DNA from 2 places in the Vibrio scophthalmi genome. Region 2 is predicted to be linked to the other one. Evidence: riboswitches for the same ligand, from Rfam matches in the RefSeq annotation. Region 2 holds a riboswitch; the other holds the start of a gene.
What was found. A riboswitch is a leader RNA that binds a small molecule or an ion and turns the genes downstream of it on or off. The one in region 2 is predicted to bind lysine.
Positions count from the first base shown of each region.

Region 1 (7,789 bases), 1.6 Mb from region 2:
CGATGAATGAAGATGAAGCAGAAGCTTTAACAGGTGAAGTTGATCCACTAGCGGCTTCAGATAAAGCGTTAGATTGGGTTGATCTTGTACTTTGTACTGCAGGCCCTGTAGGTCTTTACATGGCAGGTTATACGGAAGAGGGCGCTAAACGCGAAACTTCATTACCGTTATTACCGGGTTGTATTGCGGAATTTAACCAATATGAATTCAGCCGTCCGGCAGTGAAAGCATTGTGTGAAGAACCGATTAAAGTCTATTCACATATATCACCTTATATGGGTGGCCCAGAAAAAATTAAGAATACTAATGGCGCTGGTGATGCTGCGTTATCGGCTTTATTGCATGATATGGCAGCAAATAAGTACCATAGAGAAAACGTGCCGAACTCAAGTAAGCATGCTCACGCTTTCTTAACGTATTCGTCATTCTCACAAGTGTGCAAATACTCTAATCGAGCAAGCTATGAAGTATTAGTGCAACATTCCCCTCGTTTATCTCGTGGTCTACCGGAACGCGAAGATAGCTTGGAAGAAGCATACTGGGAAAGATAGTTGTTCAAATAATACCTGCTATTAAGCGGGTATTATTTTAATTGATGAAAAAAAGGCTCCTAATAAGGAGCCTTTTTTAAATCTCATTTTAATCTATCGTTAAACTAGATTAAAAACTCTTCAAGCTTACGGCCTGAATCTAGTAGAGCTTGGATTGCTGATGGAGTACGACCTTGGCCTGTCCAAGTTTTTTCGTCGCCGTTAGCATCTTCATATTTGTATTTTGCAGGGCGTGGTGCACGTTTTGCTTTAGTTTTTGTTTTAGTTTCACCAGCAAGTGCACTAATTAGTGCTTCTACATCAATACCGTCTTTTGCGATTTGTTCAGCAATAGCAGCAAGCTTTGCTTCTTGCTCAGCGCGTTCTGCTAATTCAGCTTCGTCAGCTTCTTTACGCTCAGAAACAACAAGCGATAATTTTTCTAGTGCTTCTTCTAGTTGCTCTAGAGTTAGTTCACGAGAAAAAGCACGTAGGCTACGAATGTTTAAAAGTGTTTTTGTTAATTCCGACATAAATTGCACCAATATAGTAAGCGATAAATGGATATTAATCCGGTAATGTGGATATTACAATTCAATTATATAAAATTAAATAAAAAATAATACGAACGATTTTCTTGAAAGTAAGTTTTAAGCTCACTTCACATTCTATTGTTTACCTCATACTTCAATTTAGATAGAAGTAACGACTTTAAGTTTAGTGCGTGGTTTCATATATGCTAGTCAGAAAGAAAAATTATTTGTCATGATGATTGCAGGTGTTTTATAAATTCAGTGTGTCGATATAAGTGGTTATTAACGGTCTCTTTACACTGCGGTATGAAATATATGCGTTTTTTACTGAGCGGTCTCTCTGGTCTAGTTGCATATAAAGGCCCCGCTTGAAAAGGATTGGAGTAATTAAAAAAGAGCAATAAAAGTTTAGGTCGATGTATTGAAATGATGTTTAAGATAAGTACAATGGTCGTCACCTGATGCGTTATCTTAGTTAAAGCTATGTTAAACATTGTTTAATTTAGCATTGTCTTTGGATAGTGCGGTAGAGGAGCGGAATGAATGAGTCGCGTTTGTTGGGGTGATGCCAATGAGCAAACGTAAAAGGTCTTATCCGCCGAAGTGAGCTGATACATCAACATCTCTCGCTGGGGTTGTACTCGAATAGGGACAACACTGCCATAGTCTATTATTTGTATAACTATGGAGCGCTACTGTAGGCTTGGGATAAGTATTCACTTTCCTATCGCTAATTTTTAAATGTATAGGCTATCTATGTAGTTTATGCGTCTGCAGTAGATCTCTAACCAATTATTACTGGTTTTTGAAGATCATGAATTTAATCGATTTTGCTACATCCCCTTTATCATTGCTTCCTCCGGTAGTCGCTCTTAGCTTGGCTATTATTACTCGTCGCGTACTGCTTTCTTTGGGTGCGGGTATTGTTTTAGGCGCTATTTTACTTGCAGATTACTCACTTGGTGGTGCGACTAGCTATGTGAAAAATACCGTATTCGGTGTTTTTGTTGAAGATGGCTCTTTGAATGCTGGCAACATGAGCATTATTGGCTTCCTATTACTGCTTGGCATGATGACAGCCCTGCTGACATTGTCTGGTGGTACACGCGCGTTTGCTGACTGGGCTCAATCACGCATTAAAAGTAAACGCGGTGCGAAACTATTAGCGGCATTTTTAGGTATTTTCATCTTCATTGATGATTACTTTAATAGCCTTGCAGTGGGTGCGATTTCTCGTCCTGTGACTGATCGCTTCTATGTATCACGCGCGAAACTTGCTTATATTCTTGATTCAACTGCTGCGCCAATGTGTGTTGTGATGCCCGCTTCTAGCTGGGGTGCATACATCATGACCATTATTAGTGGTATTTTGGTCTCGCACGGCATTACGGAATATTCTGCTTTAGGCGCGTACATGCGCTTAGTACCAATGAACTTTTACGCTATCTTTGCGTTGTTAATGGTATTTGCCGTAGCGTGGTTTGGCTTATCGGTTGGTAAGATGCGCGAGCACGAGATCTCAGCTTCACAAGGGCGTGGTTTTGATGATGAAAACCAAATGGATGAGCTTGAAGAAGCGCGTTCGTTAGATGAAGAACTTGATATTCGTGAAAGCGACAAAGGTCGAGTGTCTGATTTGATCCTACCGATTGTATTGCTGATTGTTGCGACCGTTGCTTCTATGTTGTACACCGGTGGTCAAGTCTTGGCAGAAAGTGGTAAGCCATTTGCACTATTAGGCGCATTTGAAAATACCAATGTCGGCATTTCACTTATCTACGGCGGTTCAGTTGGTCTAATTGTTGCCTTGATTACGGTCATTCGTCAGCGTATTCCAGCGATTGAAGTGACGCGTACTTTAGTCATTGGTGCAAAATCGATGTTTGGCGCGATCTTAATTCTGATCTTTGCTTGGTCAATTGGCACTGTGATTGGTGATATGCAAACAGGTAGCTACCTTTCGACGATGGCGCAAGGTAATGTGAATCCTCACTGGTTGCCAGTAATCCTATTCCTATTGTCTGGTGTGATGGCTTTTGCAACCGGCAGTTCATGGGGCACGTTTGGTATTATGTTGCCAATTGCCGGCGATATGGCGGGGAATACCGACATTACGCTTATGCTACCAATGCTTAGTGCGGTACTAGCCGGTTCAGTATTCGGTGATCACTGTTCACCAATCTCAGATACGACCATCCTGTCTTCAACCGGTGCTCGTTGTTGCCATATTGACCACGTAACGACGCAGCTACCCTATGCACTATCGGTGGCGCTGATTTCATGTATCGGCTTTATTGTGCTGGGTATGACAGAATCACTAATGTTGTCTCTAACCGCGTGTAGTGCTGCATTTGTGGCGGTGTGTTTTGTATTGAATATACTGTCAAAATCAAAAATGACGACACAGTAACCACCACAGTTGGGTGACTTTGTTTGATGAAGAGGGCTTAGGTCCTCTTTTTTGTTTTAAGCTAACTCAGTTAAGGCAGTCGATCGAATAAGTGTGTGTAGTGCGTTTAAAAAAACTTAAATTAAAGGTTGAAAAAAGTTAATGGCTTGGTTAGTGTGGTAATCAACCAAGCGGAATTGAAGAGCTTATAAGTATGCGTAAATTAGTAATGAATATTCATCATCACCATCACCCAATGTAGTCTTTCGGGAGATGAACGCATACCCGGGGGACAGGAAACTCCCGGAGGCTAAATCAAAGATTTTTAGAATTAACCCTCGGGAGACTCACATCTTCCGAGGGTTTTTCAATTTTAATGGCTTGAAAACTAAGAATTATCAGAAATTTGCACAGGGATATCGCAATGCAAACACAACGCCTAAGAATCGCAATTCAAAAGAAAGGTCGCCTAAGTAAAGAGTGTCAGCAACTGCTGAAACAGTGCGGCGTAAAATTCACAATCATGGGTGAGCGCCTAGTGGTTCATTCGCAAAATATGCCAATTGATTTGTTACTGGTTCGTGACGACGACATTCCTGGTTTGATTATGGATGGTGTGGTTGATTTGGGCTTTATTGGCGAGAACGAACTAGAGGAAGTTCGCTTAGATCGCAAAGCGCTCGGTGAGCCAAATGAGTTTCTACAGTTACGCCGTTTAGACTTTGGTGGTTGCCGTCTCTCTATTGCGATTAACAAAGATCAAGAATACCAAGGGCCACAAGATTTGGCGGGTAAACGTATCGCAACCACGTATCCACACCTATTGAAAGCCTATATGGATGAGCAAGGTATCCCATTCTCTACTTGTATGCTGACTGGTTCGGTCGAAGTTGCACCTCGTGCGGGTTTAGCCGATGCAATCGCTGACCTTGTGTCAACGGGTGCAACACTTGAAGCCAATGGCTTGAAAGAAGCAGAAGTCATTTTCCGCTCTAAAGCGACTCTGATTCAACGCACTGGTGAATTTGCCGCTGACAAACAGGCGTTAATCGACAAGCTGCTGACTCGTATGCAAGGTGTACAACAAGCAAAAGAATCAAAATACATCATGTTACACGCGCCTGTAGATCGTTTAGAGCAAGTGAAAGCCTTGCTACCGGGGGCGGAAGATCCAACGGTGTTGCCTCTTTCTGCTGATAAACAAAAAGTTGCGGTTCACCTTGTGAGTACCGAAAACCTTTTCTGGGAAACCATGGAACAGCTTAAAGAATTAGGTGCAAGTTCAATTCTAGTCCTTCCAATCGAAAAAATGATGGAGTAAGCCAATGAGAACAGTGGTATGGCAGTCTCTAAGCGAAACACAGCAAGATGCGGTGTTAGAGCGTCCAGCGATTGCAGAAGGGGCAAATATCACAGCGGCAGTGTCGCAAGTGATCGCGCAAGTTCGCCAACAGGGCGATGCTGCAGTGCTTGAACTGACAGAAAAATTTGATCGCGTAACGCCAAGCTCGATTCGCGTTTCTCAACAAGAAATCGATCAAGCATCAGCGCGCCTAACCGACACGATGAAACAAGCACTTGAACAAGCGTATAGCAATATTGCCAAGTTTCATAAAGCACAGAAGCCGCAGCCGATCAAAGTCGAAACACAACCGGGAGTGATGTGCGAGCAGGTGACACGCCCGATCCAAAATGTGGGGCTGTATATTCCTGGCGGTAGTGCACCACTACCATCTACAGTATTGATGCTCGGTGTTCCTTCACAAATTGCCGGTTGTCAGAAGGTTGTGCTGTGTTCACCACCGCCGATTGCTGATGAAATCCTTTACGTCGCTAAGCTATGTAACATCGACGAGGTGTATAACGTTGGGGGTGGCCAGGCGATAGCGGCGATGGCTTATGGAACAGAGTCGGTCAGCAAAGTCGATAAGATTTTTGGCCCGGGCAATGCTTATGTGACCGAGGCTAAGCGTCAAGTGAGCAATGATTTTCGCGGGGCGGCAATTGATATGCCCGCCGGCCCTTCTGAAGTGCTCGTTATTGCAGATGAAACCGCTGATCCAGAGTTCATCGCCTCAGATTTGCTTAGCCAAGCGGAGCATGGTCCTGACTCCCAAGTGGTTCTTGTCACTCCTTCTCCTGTCATTGCCGATCAAGTGGCAGATGCAGTACTGCGCCAGCTAAAAGAATTATCGCGTGCGGATATTGCCGAAAAAGCACTTGCCTCTAGTTTGATTATTATTTCGGAATCCTTGACGCAAGCAGTGTCGATTTCAAACTTCTATGGCCCAGAGCACTTGATTGTGCAGACCAAAAATCCACGTGAATTGCTGCCGTTACTTGATAACGCCGGTTCAATCTTCTTAGGAGATTGGTCGCCAGAATCTGCGGGTGATTATGCTTCAGGGACCAATCACGTGTTACCAACCTATGGTTACACTCGCACTTACTCAAGCCTTGGCTTAGCCGATTTTTCTAAACGTATGACGGTGCAAGAGTTGTCGGCGGAAGGTTTAAAAGCATTGGCACCAACTGTGGTGACAATGGCAGAGGCAGAAGGTCTCGATGCACATAAACGTGCGGTGACTATTCGTGTTGAAAAATTGCTTCAACGAGGAGAAGCATAATGGAAAAGTTAGCGCGTAAGCAGGTCCAACAGCTAACGCCATATTTATCAGCGCGCCGTATTGGTGGTTGCGGTGATGTATGGCTTAACGCAAATGAATCGCCATTTAATAATGAATATAAGACCGATTTTGCTCGTCTTAACCGTTACAGCGAATGTCAGCCGAAAGAGTTGATTGAGGCTTACGCTTCTTATGCGGGCGTGAAGCCAGAGCAAACGCTCACTTCTCGTGGTGCTGACGAAGGTATTGAGCTGCTCATTCGCGCTTTTTGTGAGCCAAATGAAGATGCCATTCTATTTTGCCCGCCGACTTATGGAATGTACGGCATTAGTGCTGAAACCATGGGCGTTGCGCGTAATGTGGTGCCACTGACCGCAGAATGGCAATTGGATTTAGCGGCTATCGAGCAAAACCTAGAGAAGGTTAAGTTGGTGTTTGTTTGTAGCCCAAATAACCCAACGGGTAACTTGGTCAAGCGTGAAGATATTGTCTCACTATTAGAAATGACCAAGGATCGCGCTATTGTCGTTATGGACGAAGCGTATATCGATTTTTGCCCTGAAGCGTCGACGGTTGATTTGCTGGAACAATATCCTAACTTGGCGATTTTGCGCACCTTATCTAAAGCGTTTGCTCTTGCCGGGTTGCGTTGTGGATTTACTTTGGCAAACGAAGAGATCATCAATGTCTTGCTCAAAGTGATCGCGCCTTACCCAGTACCAGTGCCGGTTGCTGATATTGCCATTCAAGCGCTCTCTGAAGCGGGCCTTGCACGCGCTAAATACCAAATGCTCGATCTCAATGCCAACCGTGCTTACTTACAAGTGGGTCTATCAATGATTGCCGGCGTCGAAGTGTTTGAAGGTTGGGGCAACTACTTATTAGTTAAGTTTAGTGATGGTGATGCTCTGTTTAAAGCGGCATGGGATACCGGCATTATTTTGCGTAATTCACCGATAGAAAATTGTGTTCGCATCAGTGTTGGCAACCGTGATGAGTGTGAAAAAACGGTTGGCTTTATCCGCAACTTTTACGCTTAATCCCCCTAAAACGTTAAGAGTTTGCATAGCAATAATAATGAAAACCCTTTTGTTTAATTAAGAGGGTAAAAATAGAAATAAGGATGTTCGAGTGAGCAAGCAGCAAAAAATACTCTTTATTGACCGTGATGGCACCTTAATTGTTGAGCCGCCGGTTGATTTTCAGGTTGACCGTTTAGATAAGTTAAAGCTGGAGCCGTATGTCATCCCAAGCTTGTTAGCGTTGCAAGATGCTGGTTACCGCTTAGTGATGGTGACCAATCAAGATGGTTTGGGGACGGATAGCTATCCACAGGCCGATTTTGACGCACCGCATGACATGATGATGGAGATTTTCGCATCGCAAGGCGTCAAGTTTGATGATGTATTGATTTGTCCGCACTTTGAAGAGCAAAATTGCTCTTGCCGTAAACCTAAGCTTGGTATGGTAAAAGAGTACCTGCAAAACGGTAAAGTCGACTTCCAACACTCGGTTGTGATCGGTGATCGTCAAACAGATCTTCAGTTAGCTGAAAACATGGCAATTCAAGGTATCCAATACCACCCGCAAACTATGAATTGGCCGCAAATTCTCAAAGATCTCACCGTTAAGGCGCGTGTGGCGGAAGTGATTCGCACCACCAAAGAAACCGACATCAAAGTGTTTGTTAATTTGGATGAACAGGGCGGC
Region 1 covers NZ_CP134271.1:253,640-261,428, reverse strand. The annotation lists gene RJD38_RS01075 (inosine/guanosine kinase) at 1-551, shown strand, start outside; gene RJD38_RS01070 (H-NS family nucleoid-associated regulatory protein) at 656-1,063, opposite strand; lysine riboswitch at 1,583-1,766, shown strand; gene RJD38_RS01065 (Na+/H+ antiporter NhaC family protein) at 1,878-3,473, shown strand; His leader region at 3,690-3,824, shown strand; gene hisG (ATP phosphoribosyltransferase) at 3,877-4,773, shown strand; gene hisD (histidinol dehydrogenase) at 4,778-6,079, shown strand; gene hisC (histidinol-phosphate transaminase) at 6,079-7,119, shown strand; gene hisB (bifunctional histidinol-phosphatase/imidazoleglycerol-phosphate dehydratase HisB) at 7,211-7,789, shown strand, end outside.
Region 1: another riboswitch for lysine. It lies ahead of RJD38_RS01065 (Na+/H+ antiporter NhaC family protein); the one in region 2 lies ahead of lysC (lysine-sensitive aspartokinase 3).

Region 2 (7,789 bases):
TACTTCACCGCTTACGTGACCATGGCAATACCGTCGTGGTCATCGAGCATAATTTAGATGTGGTTAAAACCGCGGACTGGATTATAGATTTAGGCCCAGAAGGTGGCCAAGGTGGTGGTGAAATTATTGCTCAAGGCACGCCGGAAGAGGTGGTTAAGGTCAAAGGCTCGCATACCGCGCACTTCCTCAAAGAGATGTTAAAGTAATCACGGTTGATGCTATTTGTGGCGGCATAAGTGATTTACCAGGCAGAGCGCTTATATTTCAAAGCCTTTGACTTGAATAAATAACCAACAACCGCTGCAAAAATTAGCTCAAAAGGTCAACAGTCCTTCGAAACCAGCGTATCATACGCTGGTTTTATTTTTGTAAAAGTGACTCCTACTATATGGCAACCCTACATGTAACCGGAACGCAACTTGAGCCTCAAGTACCAAGATTGCCACTCATCCGCCCATTTTTAGCCTCGATTGGGCTTATTTTCATTGTTGCCATGCACTTTTTTATGCCGAACCCTGGCGGATCAGGATTGGCTTTATCATTTAATGCCACCACTTGGATTGCTTTAGCATTAACCATTGCCATTGGCCTGTATCAAATTGGCACTGCGGGTGTAATACGTTACAACAAGCTGACCATAGTGTTGTTTATTAGCTGCCTAATGCTAACAGCACCCGCACTCTACCCTAATGCCGAATTTCTACTCGCGATTAATCGCTTAACTGGCCTTTGGTTTGGCTTTTTGCTATTTGTAACCTTGCAGCAATTTCGTTTTAGCAATCGCCAGAAACAACGTTTGTTATGGTTCATCGTGATTGCCGTTGCCATTCAAGCATTACTAGGTTGGGTGCAATATTGGCTATTAGAACCGGGCAACTGGCTTGGTTACAACACAGTGCAAAATCGCCCTTATGGCATTTTTCAACAACCCAATGTGATGGCCAGCTTTCTTGCGACCGGCTTAGCTATTTCTGGCTACTTACTGGCTCGCCAGCCGACCAAATATCAACGTAAACTGAGTGATGTTAGCCTACTCTACATCATGCCAGCCCTAACGATTCCGCTATTGATTGTGTTAGCTTCGCGAACAGGCTGGTTAGGCGCTATTATCGCGGTCGCTCTGGTTCTGCCATATCTGTATCGCTTTGCGACTCATAAACGCGTAATTGGTTGGTGCCTCTCGGCGGTGATCGGTGTCATGGCAGGTCTGATTGGCCCTATGATGCAAACATCAGGCAGCGCAGATCTCATGGCGGCAAAAGCCAATTTAGAAAGCCCGCGCAGCTATATGTTCCCTCAAGCGCTAGACATGTTCATTGAAAAGCCATTTACCGGTTATGGTTATGGTAATTTTGAAGCGGACTACATGCTCTACACCGCTCGCCAGCATCAGCTCAACCCTGACTACCATATTGGTTTACCAGCGCTAGATCATCCACATAACGAACTGTTGTATTGGGCGGTCGAAGGTGGGCTATTACCGATTTTGGCCATTTTCTTAGCAGCGCTCTTTGTCTTGATTCGTATCTACCAATGTAAAAAAGGCACTCGACTGGCGATGTTTGGCTTACTGGTGCCGATCATCCTGCACAGCCAACTGGAGTATCCGTTTTACCACTCGATGGTACACTGGCTAACGTTCATTATTTTATTATATTGGATCGATCAACGAGCAAACTCATATCGAGCCGCTGGTTTTAGTCGCATCACTCAAACCTTGTTGAGAGTGATGAGCCTAGTGGTTCCGATTACAGTAAGTCTGTATATGCTCAGCTCATTACACACTAACTCTGTGTTAACCCAATTTGAGAAATCGAGCCCTAAAAATCCAGATATCCTTAATAGTGTCAGCAACCCCATTGTCTGGAAAGATCGCTATGATTGGGATGTGTATAACACCTATCTCAATATTGGTTTGATGAGTCAAAATCCAGATTACATTCAACCTTATATTGATTGGTCTTTGCAGATCATTAAACACAAGCCGCGTCCGGCTTTCTATAACAACCTAATCTTGGCCTATCAAGGCATTGAAGAGACACAGAAAGCCGAGCAAATTCGCAGCGAAGCAAAGTTCCTGTTCCCAAATCGAGACTTTGACAAAGTGCAATATATCGCTCCAGATATCAACGCACTAAAGCCCTCCTCGGCTCAATAAAAAAGAGCGGCCTCAGGGCCGCTCTTACTCGTTCCTACCAGGTTGGTATCTAGCGCTTTGTCTAACGCACTGAACAAGATTATTGCGTGATGGATTCTTCTAAGGCTCGCAGACACAACGCAATATTCTCTTCTCTTGCGCCATATCCCATCAAACCTATGCGCCACGCTTTACCCGCCAAAGCGCCAAGCCCAGCACCGACTTCGAGATTGTAAGTCTGTAGCAAATGGCTACGCACCTTCGCTTCATCAATACCTTGTGGAACAAAAACCGCATTCAATTGTGGTAAGCGATACGCTTGTTCGACCACAAATTCAAAACCTAACTTTTCCAAACCCAATTTGAGCTTTTCATGCATCAATTGGTGACGATGCCAAGCATTCTTTAACCCTTCTTGTCGCAGAATCAGTAATGCTTCATGCAGCGCATATAAACTGTTTACGGGCGCCGTGTGGTGATAACTCCGCTTACCTTCACCACTCCAATAGCCCAATACTAGGCTCTGATCGAGAAACCAACTCTGCACCGGCGTGGTACGACCCTGTATTTTTTCAATCGCTTTGGCGGAAAAAGTCAATGGTGATAAGCCTGGCGTACAAGAAAGACATTTCTGGCTGCCTGAATAAACAGCATCTAACTGCCATTCATCCACTTTTAATGGCACACCACCGAGTGAGGTTACGGCATCCACAATCGTCAGAGCACCATATTGCTTAGCTAGCGCTCCTAGCGCTTGCGCATCGGAGAGCGCTCCTGTGGACGTTTCGGCATGTACAAAGGCTACGATCTTAGTATCCGGATGCTCCACCAGCGCTTGACGCACCTTGTCGATAGAGACTGGGTATCCCCACTCATCATCCACCACTACAACCTCGCCTCCAGCGCGGATCACATTTTCTCGCATCCGTTCGCCAAATACCCCATTGCGGCACACAATCACTTTATCGCCCGACTCAATTAAATTAACAAAACAGGCTTCCATACCCGCACTTCCCGGGGCTGAAAGCGCAATGGTAAACTCATTTTCAGTTTGAAAAGCGTATTTTAAGAGTTGCTTTAACTCATCCATCATAGCGATAAAAAGCGGATCTAAATGACCAACGGTTGGGCGACTCAACGCTTGCAATACTTGTGGCGAAATATCAGATGGCCCCGGCCCCATTAAGGTTCGGTGTGGTGGAATAAAGCTGGTAATCGTCATTGTCACTCCTTGCTGTATATCAGGATTAATCTCAAGCTAATTCACCATAGAACAATACCTTGCTAACAACAATTGGCCGTAAGTCTAGTTAGCAGCGATTTTGTTATATTTGTAAATTTTTAATTGACTTTGGTCACATAAAAACGTTCAATATTTAATCACAGAAGAGGAGCGCTGCCTAGGTAGATGCATCGTGGAGCCACAACTCCGATACGGTGTGTTGAAGGGAGAGCAGTGCCGAGATTGCGCTAAATTGTCGGATTAGAGCAGTCGGTTGACTTGAGTTGATTCTCATCAATTGTCATCAGCACCGCCTGATGAAGCGCTTCTGAGGTGAACTATTCACAATAAATACGAACCTCTTTATACCGCTCAGGAAATTCTCTTCTCGTTTGAATCATCAAACACAAAACATCGGACGTTGGGATTCCAACAACAATTTAGGAAGTCGTGGGAGAAATACTGTGAGCTCTTTTAATGTCGCCAAATTTGGCGGTACAAGTGTCGCAAACTTTGAAGCAATGAGCCGTTGTGCGGCCATCATTGAAAATAACCCTAGCACCAGATTAGTCGTTAGTAGCGCCTGCTCTGGCGTAACCAATCTATTAGTTGAACTGGCTAATGGCGTACAAGAACAACAGCAACGTAGCCAAATCTTAAGCCAAATTGCAGAAATTCATGAAGCAGTACTTGGCCAACTTGAAGATGCCACCAATACCGCCGCTGAGATTTACAAAATTCTCGATACCGTCACCAGCCTTGCTGAAGCCGCTTCGATTCAAGCAACAGATAAACTCACTGATCACTTAGTCGCCTGTGGTGAACTAATGTCAACGCATCTACTTGCTCAACTGATGCGAGAGCGTGGCATCAAAGCACAACGTTTTGATATCCGCCAAGTACTACGCACAGATAATACCTTTGGCAAAGCCGAACCGAATGTAGAACAAACCGCTCAGTTAGCGACACAACATTTAGTCCCTCTCTGCCAAGAATTCGTTGTCATCACGCAGGGCTTTATCGGTTCTGATGAGCTCGGTAACACCACGACTCTCGGTCGCGGAGGCAGTGATTACAGTGCCGCTTTGATTGCGGAAGCCGTTAAAGCAGAAGGTTTAGAGATCTGGACTGATGTTCCGGGTATTTACACCACCGATCCTCGTATTGCAGAAAAAGCGTCTCCAATTCCAGAGATTAGCTTTAGTGAAGCATCTGAAATGGCCAACTTTGGCGCCAAGATCCTGCACCCTTCAACGTTAGTACCAGCGCTACGCCATGATATTCCGGTATTTGTCGGATCATCAAAAGAGCCAGAAAAAGGCGGCACATGGATCCGTCATCAGGTGCAAAGCTCACCTCTTTTCCGTGCACTAGCCCTGCGCTGTAATCAAACTATGGTAACGCTACACAGTGCTAATATGTTCCATGCTTATGGCTTCCTCGCGAAAGTATTTGAGATTCTGGCCAAGCATAAAGTTTCAGTGGACTTGATCACCACCTCGGAGATCAGTGTGTCACTTACTCTCGATCAAACGGGCACATCTGGCGGCGCACCACAATTACCAAGCGCGGCACGTGAAGAGCTAGAAGCACTATGCACTGTCGAGGTAGAACACAATCTATGTTTAGTGGCGCTGATCGGTAACAACATGAGCGAAAGCCGCGGCTACGCAAAACAAGTGTTTGGCACCCTAGAAGATTTCAACTTACGTATGATTTGCTACGGCGCAAGCCCGCACAACTTATGCTTCTTACTGCATGAATCGGTGTCACGCCAAGCGATCCAAAAGCTCCATCAAGAGCTATTTGAAAAATAGTCTTGAAACCAAAAATAAAAAACCGAGCTGCGAGCTCGGTTTTTGTTTTGGTCCACAACAGCCCTATCAGTCCATATCAATGGTGATATCAGCCAGAGATCCACTCGTTAAAGACTCTCCGCGCTCCGTTTTAAGCATAATGCGTAAATCATTGGCAGAGTCAGCACTGTGCAGCGCATCCTCTTCACTAATTTTGCCATCAACCAGCAACTGAAATAACGACTGGTCAAAAGTCTGCATACCCGTCTGCTGCGACTTCGCCATGGTCGCTTTCACTTCGTGCAACTCACCACGACGGATCAAATCAGCGATGCGAGGGCTATTGAGCAGCACTTCAAAAACACCATGACGACCTTGACCATTTTTATCTCGCAGCAACTGCTGAGCAACCACGCCTTTCAGGTTCATCGACAAATCAAATAAGAACTGCTCTTTTTTCTCTTTTGGCACCAAATGTAAAATACGCTCTAACGCTTGATTGGCATTATTAGCGTGCAAGGTTGCCATACACAGATGACCGGTTTCCGCAAACGCCATTGCATATTCCATGGTTTCTCGACTACGAATCTCACCAATTAAGATCATATCCGGCGCTTGGCGCAGCGAGTTTTTCAGGGCGACTTCATAGCTTTCAGTATCGAGGCCGACTTCACGCTGAGTCACAATGCAGCCCTGATGTTCGTGAACAAATTCAATCGGATCTTCCACGGTGAGAATGTGACCGCTGCGGTGTTGATTTCGATAGCCAGTCATTGCCGCCATGGTGGTCGATTTACCAGAACCGGTTGCTCCAACCACCAGCACCAAACCTCGCTTGGTGGTCGCCAGCTTTTGCAACACCGTAGGGAGATTAAGTTCTTCACAAGTTGGAATCTTCGTTTCGATACGTCGAATTACCGCCCCGGGTTGCTCACGTTGAAAAAAGGCAGAAACACGAAATCGTCCGCAATCTCGCACCACGGCAAAATTCGCTTCACGACTGCGTTTAAACTCGCTCAAGCGCTCGTTATCCATTAACGAGTTCAATAACGCGAACACCTCTTGCTCAGCAAGCTTATCGCCTTGTGGCTGTAATTCACCATCAACACGATAAAGCACTGGAGCGCCAACGGTGATATACAAATCTGACGCTTTTTGCTCACTCATTCCTTGCAGGAAGGCATCCATATTGTTTTGCTCCTTTAGAAATCTAGCGAGCCAATTTTTTGCTCAACCTCAGCTTGATCGACCAAGCCCTTGGCGATCAAAAGTTTGGCATTTTGTTCCATAGTTTGCATGCCTTGAGCCGATCCAGTTTGGATCACTGAATACATCTGCGCGACTTTATCTTCACGGATCAAGTTACGGATTGCGGGCGTTGCCATCATAATTTCATGACACGCAACACGACCACCGCCAATACGCTTCAGCAGTTTTTGTGCAATCACTGAACGTAGTGATTCCGAAAGCATAGAACGCACCATGCCTTTCTCACTGCCCGGAAAAACATCAATAATACGGTCAATGGTTTTGGCTGCAGAGCTGGTGTGCAGCGTAGCAAAAACTAAGTGGCCCGTTTCCGCTGCCGTTAGCGCCAAACTAATCGTTTCTTGATCACGCAACTCACCAACAAGAATGACATCAGGATCTTCACGTAAAGCACTACGCAAAGCCGCTTTAAAGCTGCGAGTATCTCGATGGACTTCACGTTGATTGACCAAACATTTTTGGTTGCTGTGAACAAATTCAATCGGATCTTCAATAGTCAGAATGTGCTTGTTATGGTTTTGATTAATATAGTCAACCATCGCCGCCAATGTGGTCGACTTACCAGAACCCGTCGGGCCCGTCACCAGCACTAAGCCTTTTTCCAAGTTGACGATACTTTCAAATATCGCCGGCGCTTCAAGCTGCTCCAACGTTGGAATGGAAGTAGGAATAGTACGAAAAACCGCTGCACTACCACGCGCTTGGTTAAACGCATTGACGCGAAAACGACCGATATCGGGAAGTTCAAATGAAAAATCAACTTCTAAGTGTTCTTCAAATTCGCTACGCTGAGCATCGTTCATCACTTCAAAAATTAAGCGATGGACTTCGGCGTGGCTAAAAGCAGGGATTCCCAGCTTGCGAACTTCGCCATCAATGCGCACCATCGGAGAAACACCCGCAGAAAGATGTAGATCTGACGCATTATGTTTTACACTAAAATCCAGTAACTCAGCGATATCCATTTAAATTCCTTAGTAAAGTAGGCTATGAGTAGTATTCAACAAAACATTGAACAGATCACCTCACAGATCTCTAGCGCACAGCAAAAATGTGGCCGTGTTCAAGAGTCAGTGCAACTTCTCGCGGTAAGTAAAACCAAACCCAATCAAGCAATCCTTGATGCCGCCCTTGCCGGGCAACAGATGTTTGGTGAAAACTACGTTCAAGAAGGGGTTGATAAAGTAACATATTTTTCTGAGCATCAACCTAACCTTGCTATCGAGTGGCACTTTATTGGCCCTATTCAATCCAATAAAACTCGTCCTGTAGCGGAACACTTTGCTTGGGTACACACGGTTGATCGCGCTAAGATCGCTCAACGTTTAAATGATCAACGTCCAAGCGACATGCCGCCGTTGCAAG
Region 2 covers NZ_CP134271.1:1,832,768-1,840,556, reverse strand. The annotation lists gene uvrA (excinuclease ABC subunit UvrA) at 1-206, shown strand, start outside; gene RJD38_RS08505 (PglL family O-oligosaccharyltransferase) at 389-2,158, shown strand; gene RJD38_RS08500 (pyridoxal-phosphate-dependent aminotransferase family protein) at 2,238-3,359, opposite strand; lysine riboswitch at 3,516-3,695, shown strand; gene lysC (lysine-sensitive aspartokinase 3) at 3,824-5,176, shown strand; gene RJD38_RS08490 (PilT/PilU family type 4a pilus ATPase) at 5,243-6,343, opposite strand; gene RJD38_RS08485 (type IV pilus twitching motility protein PilT) at 6,358-7,389, opposite strand; gene RJD38_RS08480 (YggS family pyridoxal phosphate-dependent enzyme) at 7,414-7,789, shown strand, end outside.